Hymenobacter swuensis DY53: one gene and its partner. The main gene of each other region encodes a partner of the protein of the gene in region 2 in a complex. Links are inferred from orthologs where the notes say so. Each region holds a gene or a part of one and is shown on either strand. Other genes may lie near its edges.

Region 1 (4,489 bases), 280 kb from region 2 along the record:
GCGCCAATTTGTACTGTGCGCACTACTGATGGCCACAGCAACCAGCTGTGATGACGTCCTAGACCAAGATCCACCCGCAGCTTTGACCCAAGAAGATGCGTTTGCTAATGCTGACCGCATCCAAAAGACGGCCATTGGCATGTATGACCAGCTTCAAAATCCGGAGTTCTTGGGTGGCCGTGCGCTGATCTATAGCGACGTTCGCAGTGATGACACCAACCCTGCTTCCTTTTTCGGGGGTATTGGCACGTTCACGGCATTGGCCAATGATCCAACCGTAACCGCCGCTTGGACGGGCGGCTACCGCTCTTTGTACGGTGCCAATTTCTTCCTGCAGGAAATGCCTAAGAACACGGGCAAAGTATCTGCCGAGTTGGAGGCACAATATACTGGTGAGGCAAAATTCATCCGGGCTTTGCTTTATTTCCACTTGGTAAACCTGTTCGCTCAACCGTACAACTTCACGGCCGATGCCTCGCACCCAGGCGTGGTATTGCAGTTGACCGCACCTGATGCCAGCAATGCGTTCGACGCAACTCAGGCTAAGCCTCGTTCTACGGTTCGGGAAGTATACACTCAGATTGAGACTGATCTGAACGACGCTATTGCTAGTTTGCCTGAAACGTATCCTACTCCTTTCGAAAAAACGGCACGGGCTACCAAAGATGCAGCACGTACTCTGTTATCCCGCGTATATCTATACGAGGGTAAGTATAGTGAGGCAGCTGCCCTGGCAGGGACGGTAATCACTGGCGGACGCCATTCATTAGCAGCAACGCCGGCCGTACCATTTACACTTGCTACGTTCCAGAACCCCGAGTCGATTTTCTCGGTAGCCAATAACGTGAGTGACAACCCTAACACCAACAACGCACTTGGCCAGCACTATCGCAGCCGGGCCGGTAGCGGAGACATCAGCGTAAATCCTTACGCGCTGATTCCAGTTGCGCAGTTTCCGGCAGATGACCGTCGCCGTCTGTTGCTGCTCTCGCCAACTGCCATTCCTGGCGCAGCTAACAGCCCGTTAGTGCTGACGCAGAAGTACAAAGAGGCTTCTGCTGACTATGCGCCAATTGCTCGTTACGCAGAAACCTTACTGAACCGTGCCGAAGGTTTGGCGCAGGTGGCAACCGGGATAAGCAGCGAAGCCGTTACGTTGCTCAATCAAGTGCGTGACCGGTCTAAGCCAGCAGCAACTGCTTCCTACACTGTAGCTAGCTTTGCTACGAAACAAGCGCTTATTGATGCTATTCTCCTAGAGCGTCGTCTGGAATTGGCCTTCGAAGGACACCGTTACTACGACCTAATGCGCTACAAGCGTAACTCCAGCCGAGTCACCTACGGTGCCGACAGAGCTATTCTGCCAATTCCATTGGTTGACATCCAGCAGAACCCTAATTTGGTTCAGAACCCCGGTTATTAATCGGAGATCTTCACTAACTAAAAAAGGCCGACTGTTCAGTCGGCCTTTTTTAGTTAGTGAAGATCTATTACACGCAACACTACCGGTTCGTCAGAAGTTATGGGCCGCTGAAGCCACTGAATAATTTGGCTGGCAGCTTTATCAGGTACCACCAAGTTTCTACTTTGCTTTAAGTCTGTAAACTGTTCGGCTTCGCTGAAATTCGCTGTATCCGCCGAGCGGATATGCTCCTGCATGGCCGTATCGAGCACTCCGGGGGAAAGGCTGCGGATGCGGACGTCGGTGCCGCGCAGGTCCTGCTCCTTTTGAGCCGTGCGGGAAATAGCATCGAGAGCGGCTTTGGATGCTGAGTAAGCGGCCCAGCCATCTACGGCACGCTGGGCGGCTCCGCTGCTGATATTAAGGATAGTCCGGGGAACGGTAAAGCTGGCGTATGTGCTCAAGAAAGTGTTCATAAGCATAGCTGGCGCAATCAAGTTCACATCGAACACGAACTCAAAATGCTCGTTGGACAGCTCCCCGATATACCCGATATCCCCCAGCACGCCAGCGTTGTTGATCAGGGTGATACTGACGGCGTCTGGTAACGGAGGAAACACTTTGTGCAGGTTGTTCTGTACGGCCAGCATATCGGAAAGGTCGAGCGGCTGGTGACGGTAACAAGCGTGCTCGATGGTGGCGTGGCGTGATACGCCGATGACTTGGGTATCAGGTTGCTGCAGGAGCGTTTCGGCCAAGGCTTTACCTAAGCCACGGCTGGCTCCGGTAATGATGTAATAATGCATTGCATTTCGGGTAAGATGAGGTAATCTGGAATACGGGATAAAACAAAAAGAGGCAGTATACACTGCCTCTTTTTGTTGCTGATATAGCCCAAAGTGCGCGACAACAGAGTGTGTGACAACTCAGAGAATATACTGACTCAGGTCCCGGTTACGCACCATGTCCCGCAGCCGCTCTTCTACCAGCTCCAGCGTGATGAGAATGTGCGCATTAGGGCCAATGCGGTCCGGTACGTCGAATAGGATGTCGTTCAGCAGGCGGCTCATGACCGTATGCAGCCGGCGCGCCCCGATGTTTTCGACCTCACTGTTGACCTCAAAGGCTATTTCGGCCAGCCGTTCCAACGCGGCATCGTCGAAGGTCAGCACAACGCCTTCCGCCTGCAACAGGGCTTCATACTGTTTGGTGAGGGCGTTTTTGGGGTCTTTCAGGATGCGGAAGAAATCCTCCTTGGTCAGACTCTGCAGTTCCACCCGGATGGGGAAGCGGCCCTGCAGCTCCGGAATCAGATCAGAGGGTTTGGCAACGTGAAAGGCTCCGGCGGCAATAAATAGGATGTGGTCGGTCTGGATGATGCCGTACTTGGTATTCACAGCTGAGCCTTCCACAATGGGCAGCAGGTCACGCTGCACGCCTTCCCGGCTTACGTCGGGGCCACTGCCGCCTTTGCCGCTACGGCTGGCTACCTTATCTATTTCGTCAATGAAGATGATACCGGCGTTTTCGGCCTGCCGGATGGCTTCGTCCTTCACCTCATCCATATCAATGAGCTTGGCGGCTTCCTCGTCGAGCAGGATTTTGCGGGCCTCCGCCACGGTGACTTTGCGCTTGCGGGTCTTCTTGGGCAGCATAGAGCCCAACATATCTTGGATACCGGCCATACTGGCTTCATCCATTCCGCCGGGGCCGCCCATTACGCTGATGCCGGGGCCGCTGGTATGCTGCACCCGGATTTCAATTTTGCGCTCATCCAGCTCCCCGTTGCGGATTTTCTCCCGAAACCGCTCCCGGGTCCGCTCGTTCAACTCGTGGTCAGAGTCGGGCATTTCGCACGGGGCAGCTACCGGAAAGCCCAAGGTCGGCTTGGCAGCCGGCTGGGCCGCGTTGGTTACGGGCGGAATCAGAATATCCAGAATAAGGTCTTCCACGGCCTGGGCGGCCTGCGCTTTCACCTCTTCTTTGCGGCGCAGCTTTACCATATTTACCGACTGCTCCACCAGGTCGCGCACCATGCTTTCCACGTCGCGGCCCACGTAGCCTACTTCGGTGAACTTGGAGGCTTCCACTTTGGTGAATGGGGCCCCGGAAATGCTGGCCAGACGGCGGGCAATTTCGGTTTTACCCACGCCCGTGGAGCCAATCATGAGGATGTTGTTGGGCACAATTTCACGCTGCATGTCGGGAGCAGCATGTAAGCGGCGCCACCGGTTGCGCAGGGCAATAGCCACGTAGCGCTTGGCCTCGTGCTGGCCAATGATATACTTATCGAGCTCGGCCACAATTTGGGCCGGCGTCAGAAACTCAGCGGAATCGAGCATAAGGCAATAGGAAGAAGCAGGCTGTCTGGTATACCGAAGGAATACTACTACGGCCGGATGCTAAAAGTTTGTGTTTCGCCCGCACTGGTGTGCTAAAGCTGTTTTTTGAACAACGAATCGATGTTCCGGGCAATGGTGAAGTAGTTGGCCCCACCCGACGCGTGGTAGCCCGCGTGAGTGTAATCAAGCTGGAACTGACTTACGCGCAGCATCACCCCAAAGGAGAAACCGGCCCCGCCCGCAGTGTTCTCCAGGCGCAGCTCCCGGCGCTGCAAATGGTTGTAGCCCACCCGCACGTTCAGGTTCTTGCTCAGCAGCAGCTCCCCTCCTACCACAAAATGCCGGGCAATTTTATCACCGAGGCTCTTTTTAGGTTTCACCTCTTCTCCATTCTCGTCCAGCTGACCGCGCTGATTCGGGTCGAGGTACACGATATCAAGCTGCTGGAGGTGGTGAGCCGTGAAGGAGAAGCGCAACGGCAGGTGCTCGGGTTTGAAGGACGTACCCAGCTGCACATCCAGCGGCATTGGCTCCCGGTCGGCCCCGTCGTAAGGCTTGAGCTGAATACCAGCGTTGCGGACTACTAATCCTACTGTAAAATCCTGGTCGGGGTGCTTAAAAAGCCCGCCTACATCGGCTAAAGCGGCAAAAGAGTGGTTACCAGCAATACCTGAACCCGCCAGCTTCAGCGTGCCCCCGATGGTAAAGACACCGGTAGTATAGGAGTCGGCAACGCTCAGCGCGT
Region 2 (5,790 bases):
TCGGCTACGGCTCGCAGGAAGTAGCTGCTACCGGCGGCGAAGTGAGCGTGCGTTTGTCGGATTCCTCCACCAGCCTCGGCGACGTGCAGGTAGTGGGCTCGCGCAGCCAGAACCGCTCCGTTACCGATTCGCCCTCGCCGGTGGACATTATCGACCTGCGGGAGGTGACCACCAAGACCGGCCAGCTCGACGTGAACCAGCTGCTGCAATTCGTGGCCCCTTCGTTTAACTCCAACCGCCAGACCGGTTCCGACGGGGCTGACCACGTGGACCCGGCCTCCTTGCGCGGCCTCGGGCCCGACCAGACCCTGGTGCTGGTGAACGGCAAGCGTCAGCACCAGTCGGCCCTAGTGAACCTGTTTGGCTCCCGCGGGCGCGGCAACACCGGCACCGACCTGAACGTGATTCCCGCCGCCAGCATCGAGCGGATTGAGATTCTGCGCGATGGCGCGGCCGCCCAGTACGGTTCCGACGCCATTGCCGGCGTGATTAACATCGTGCTGAAAAGCTCGGTGAACGAGCTGACCGCCAGTGCCAACTACGGCGCCTACGACGCCAAGTACCGCCGCGACGACCAGAAATTTGACGGGGGCAACCTCAACGCCAACGTGAATTACGGCCTAGGCCTGGGCGAGCGGGGCAGCTTCGTGAATGCCACCCTCGACTTCAACCAGCGCCAGCACACCCAGCGCGCCAACGTGCCCGCCCCCGACGGCTTGGCCCGCCGCGAGTACGGCGACCCCAAGGTGCAGAACCTGTCGGCCTACCTCAATTCCAAGTTTGCCCTTTCGGAACGCAGCCACATTTACGTGTTTGGCGGGGCCAACAAGCGCACCGGCGACGCCTATGCCTGGACGCGCTTCGCCGACGACGACCGGAACGTACCCGCCATCTACCCCAACGGCTTCGACCCCATCATCACCAGCGACATCTGGGACGCTTCGGCGGTGGTGGGCCTGCGCACCAAGCTGGGCGAGTGGGACCTGGACCTGAGCAACAACTTCGGCTCCAACCGCTTCGAGTACGGGGTGGAGAACTCGCTAAATGCCTCGTTGGGGGCGGCCTCGCCTACGTCGTTTAACGCCGGGGGCTTCCAGTTGCAGCAGGATGTGGTGAGCCTGGGCCTCACGCGCAACTACAAAACCGTGCTCAACGGCCTGAACGTGGCTGCCGGGGCCGAGTTTCGGCGGGAGTGGTACTCGCTGTTTGCTGGCGAGGAAGCCTCTTACCGCAACTACGACCCCAACCTGTCGGGTGGGTCGCAGGGTTTCCCGGGCTACCAGCCGAGTGACGCCATCAAGGCCGACCGGGACAACGTGGGGGCGTACGTGGATGCCGAGCTGAGCGTGACGCCGCAGTGGCTGCTGGCCGCCGCGCTGCGCTACGAGCACTATACCGACTTCGGCAGTACGCTCAACTACAAGGCCTCCACCCGCTACAACCTCACCGAGTTCCTCACGCTGCGCGGCACCTACAGCACTGGCTTCCGGGCACCCTCGCTGGCCCAGATTAACTTCAACTCCACCTTCACCAACTTCATCGGCGGCGACCCAGTGGAGGTGCTGCTGGCCCGCAACAACAGCGCCGTAACCCAGAAGCTGGGCGTGCCGGCCCTCAAGCAGGAAACCTCCAACAGCGCCAACCTGGGCCTCACCAGCCGCATCGGCTCCTCGCTGAGTTTGACGGTGGATGGCTACTACATCAAGGTAAAGGACCGGGTGGTACTCACCAGCCAGTTCTCGGCCGATGACCCGGTTATCGGCCCCGATCTGACGGCGCTGAACGTGGACCAGGCCCAGTTTTTTGCCAACGCCGTGGATACTCGGTCCTTAGGTCTGGATGTGGTGCTGAACCACACGGCCAAGCTGGGGGAGGGGCGGCTGAACTCGTCGGTGGCGGCCAACATCAACCAACTCAAAATCGACCGGGTGCAGACGTCCGGGCGGCTGGCGGGACGGGAGGATGACTTCTTCGGCCCCCGGGAACAGGCCTTCGTGAAAGCCTCGGCCCCGCCGTCCAAAATCAACCTCACCTTCGACTATCAGCTGGGTCGCTTCAGCACGCTGCTGCGGTTTGTGCGCTTCGATAAGGTGCGGCTGGTGGATTTCGACGGCAACGACATGAACTACGAGGCCCGCGTCACCACTGACCTTACCCTGAGCTACGCCCTGACGGACCACCTGCAATTCTCGGTGGGTAGTACCAACTTGTTCAACCGCTACCCCACGTTCTTCAACCCCAACAACACCGAAACTGGTGGCGCCTGGGACCCGGTACAGATGGGCTCGAACGGTCGGTTTTACTTTGCTAAATTGCAGGCCCGATTCTAGAATCAGTTGCCGGTTGCCGGTGACAAGTTGCCGGAACAATAGGATAGGGAGTCAGTTAGCGGGGCCTTGGGCGCTGCAGACTGGCTCTCTTTCCATTCAGGCAACTCACAACCGGCAACTGATAAACCGCAACCGGCAACTGATAACGGGTAACCCGCAACCCGCAACTGATATGAAAATTCGCTCTACTACCGTGCTGGGCGTGCGCCACAACGGTCAGATTGCCCTCGGGGCCGACGGCCAGGCCACCATGGACAAGCACGTAGCCAAAAGCAACGTGCGCAAAGTGCGTAAGCTTCAGGATGGCAAAGTGGTAACCGGCTTTGCCGGCTCCACTGCCGATGCCTTTATGCTGCTCGATAAGTTTGAGGAGAAGCTGGGCGGCTATGGCGGACAGCTGCGTCGGGCTGCCATCGAGCTGGCCAAGGAATGGCGCAAAGACCAGTACCTGCGCAAGCTGGAAGCCATGATGGTGGTGGCCGATAAAGACGAGTTGCTCATCATTGCCGGCACCGGCGACGTGCTGGAGCCCGACTCCGATGTAGCCGCCATCGGCTCGGGCGCCATGTACGCCCAGGCCGCCGCCCTGGCCCTGAAAAAGCACGCGCCCCACCTCACGGCCCGCCAAATGGTGGAAGAAGCCCTGCATATTGCCGCCGACATCTGCATCTATACCAACCACAACCTCATGATTGAGGAGCCGGTATAGGCTGGTAGAAAGTAAGAAAAGAACGTCATGCTGAGCTTGCCGAAGTATCTCGGGTGCTGAAACAAGAATAGTAATCCAGCATCAGCACCTGAGATGCTTCGACAGGCTCAGCATGACCCGAAGAACAACATAAACCACCCAACCCATGCAAATCACCAACTTCCTCAAGCACCACTACCGCCACTTCAACGCTGCTGCCCTTATTGATGCCGCTGAAGGCTACAATAAGCACCTGGCCGATGGTGGCAAGATGATGATTACCCTGGCCGGGGCTATGAGCACCGCCGAAATGGGCATCCAGCTGGCCGAGCTGATCCGCCAGGATAAGGTGCAGATCATCAGCTGCACGGGTGCCAACCTGGAGGAGGACATTTTCAACCTGGTGGCCCACGACTTCTACGAGCGGGTGCCCAACTACCGCGACCTGACGCCCGCCGACGAGCAGGCCCTGCTGGAGCGCCACATGAACCGTGTAACCGACACCTGCATCCCCGAGGAAGAAGCCATGCGCCGCCTGGAGCACTCGGTACTGAAGTTCTGGGAAAAGGCCGATAAGGCCGGCGAGCAGTACTTCCCCCACGAGTTCTTCTACCAGATCCTGAAGTCGGGCGAGCTGGAGCAATACTACCAGATTGACCCCAAGGACAGCTGGATGCTGGCCGCCGCCGAGAAAAACCTGCCCATCATCTGCCCCGGTTGGGAAGACAGCACGCTGGGTAACATCTTCGCCGGCCACGTCATCAGCGGCGACATCAAGAACGTGCACACCGTGCGCACCGGCATTGAGTACATGATTTACCTGGCCGGCTGGTACACTGAGCAGGCCACCGAAGCCAGCCCTGTGGGCTTTTTCCAGATTGGCGGCGGCATTGCCGGCGACTTCCCCATCTGCGTGGTGCCCATGCTGCACCAGGACCTAGGCCGCACCTCGGTGCCGCTGTGGGGCTATTTCTGCCAGATTTCGGACTCGACGACTTCGTATGGTTCGTACTCCGGTGCCGTGCCCAATGAGAAAATCACCTGGGGCAAGCTGGGCCAGGACACGCCCAAGTTCATCATCGAGTCGGATGCTACCATCGTAGCCCCGCTGGTATTTGCCATGGTACTGGGGCAGTAATTGCCGCTTAGCAACGCATATAAAAAGCCCGCCGCTGACGTCAGCGGCGGGCTTTTTGTGTTTCGGGAGAGAATATTAATCCTGCCAGGGCCAGTGCCAACGGAATAGCCGGGGCTTTGCCCGGTCGCGTTTGGTTGGGGTTCGGCCTTGTACCTGCACGTCCCATACCAAGCCAAGGGCTCGTAGTATGGCGACCAGGTACCAGCCCATATCCAGTTCGTACCATGTTGAGCTCATTTTGGCGGAGCTAGGATGAGCATGGTGGTTGTTATGAAATCCTTCCCCAAAGGAAAGCGCCCCCAATACCCAGTTGTTGTAGCCGTGCTCGGTAGCATCGTCAATATCATAACGAGCATAGCCGTATTTGTGCGAGATGAAGCCGACAAGCCAATGTCCCAGGATAGTGATACTGATGCGCAGCGGTACGCACACAATCATGGCTTCAAAACCGAATACTGCCCAGATGAGGCCAGCCGCCGCCAGCACATGTAGGTACCAGGTTTTTTCCAGAAACGCCAACCAAGGATCGTGCAGATCCTCCGCTGGAATTTCATACTGTCCAATATCCGCCGGCTGCAGGGAAAAGTGCAGGTTCCAGTAATAATCCCGCCCAATAGAGTGGTCGTAGCGGAAGAATGCGGGGCAATCGAGGCGGTTTTGCCAATAATCCCGAAAGTAGTGCACCCGGATCCAGGAAAGCGGACCGCCCAGGCCGCTGTGCACAAACAGGTAGGCCAGCGTCCCGCGGACTACCCGGCTGCATCGGTACGACCGGTGAATGATGCCCCGGTGCAGCCCGATAGAGTGACCCAACCCAACCGTTACCACCGTAAGCACCACCGACGCCGCGCTCCGCGGCCCCGATAAACTCGACCACCCCCAAATCAGGGCCGAGGTTAGCATGAAGTATAGCCAGAAGGTTTTCAGCCAGCCCGGTACAATTTGGTCGCCGGGCGCTACCAGGTTAGTAGAATTTTGCATAGAAATAGCGTGATACATAAGGCTGTTACAACCAATATCACAAGATAAGCACCAAGCCGGTTCTTGCAATGTTACGCTAACCGAGTATAGTTGGTAAACTGGATTTTCCAACTCTGGAATACGGTGGGGTACCCACAAGAAAGCCCGCCGCTGAGTGTCAGCGGCGGGCTTTCTTGTGGGTGCTGCGCAAGCGGTGGCGCTTACTGCTACCGAGCAGCGGGTGGGGTGGCGGCGGCGTTGCGCTGCTGCTCCTGTTTGGCCTGCGCCTGCTGCTGCACCGAATGCTTGATGCTGGACCAGTTCAGGGCAAACACTACCACGACACCCACCAGGCTGAGCATAAGGTAGCCCAGCATGAACGTCAGGAAGCCGCGCCAGAGGCGGCTCAGCCAGCCCAGGGCCGTGTGGTTCAGCAGGCTGCCGTAGGCCCACGAGGCGTACCCAATCACCAGCAGCAGCGCGTAGAAGGTGAACGTCTGAATTTGGGGTGTGCCGCTGTAGACGTACGTGACAGGCAGCAGCAGCAGGGTGAGGAAGTTGTTGATGGCCGTGATGAAGGCGGCAATGATGAGGCACTCGGCGTAGTTGTAACCGCCGCGCCGCAGAAATAAGCGGGCCGTCAGGGCCCAGGCCGGCACCGTTGCCACGTAAAA

The links. The genes of interacting proteins can lie anywhere in the genome.
Region 1: the proteins of hslV (region 2) and hslU are in contact, whole or in part, in a solved structure (PDB 1G4A), measured with the Escherichia coli proteins. The link is inferred for Hymenobacter swuensis DY53 from one-to-one orthologs.

Annotation. Positions count from the first base shown.
Region 1 is NZ_CP007145.1:3,601,463-3,605,951, forward strand. What follows is about bases 1,537-4,489. They hold hslU (ATP-dependent protease ATPase subunit HslU), read right to left. Parts: upstream 3,745-4,489; coding sequence 2,329-3,744; downstream 1,537-2,328. Other genes in these bases: HSW_RS16680 (SDR family NAD(P)-dependent oxidoreductase), read right to left, coding at 1,537-2,271; porQ (type IX secretion system protein PorQ), read right to left, coding at 3,837-4,489. Outside these bases: HSW_RS16675 (RagB/SusD family nutrient uptake outer membrane protein), read left to right, coding at 1-1,423; more of HSW_RS16680, read right to left, coding at 1,477-1,536. UniProt on the Escherichia coli protein: ATPase subunit of a proteasome-like degradation complex; this subunit has chaperone activity. The binding of ATP and its subsequent hydrolysis by HslU are essential for unfolding of protein substrates subsequently hydrolyzed by HslV.
Region 2 is NZ_CP007145.1:3,316,879-3,322,668, reverse strand. The notes cover bases 1,554-4,270. They hold hslV (ATP-dependent protease subunit HslV), read left to right. Parts: upstream 1,554-2,502; coding sequence 2,503-3,039; downstream 3,040-4,270. Other genes in these bases: HSW_RS15475 (fatty acid desaturase), read right to left, coding at 4,232-4,270; HSW_RS15480 (deoxyhypusine synthase family protein), read left to right, coding at 3,185-4,156; HSW_RS15490 (TonB-dependent receptor), read left to right, coding at 1,554-2,330. In the rest of the region: more of HSW_RS15490, read left to right, coding at 1-1,553; more of HSW_RS15475, read right to left, coding at 4,271-5,137; HSW_RS22975 (DUF3667 domain-containing protein), read right to left, coding at 5,344-5,790. UniProt on the Escherichia coli protein: Protease subunit of a proteasome-like degradation complex believed to be a general protein degrading machinery. The complex has been shown to be involved in the specific degradation of heat shock induced transcription factors such as RpoH and SulA.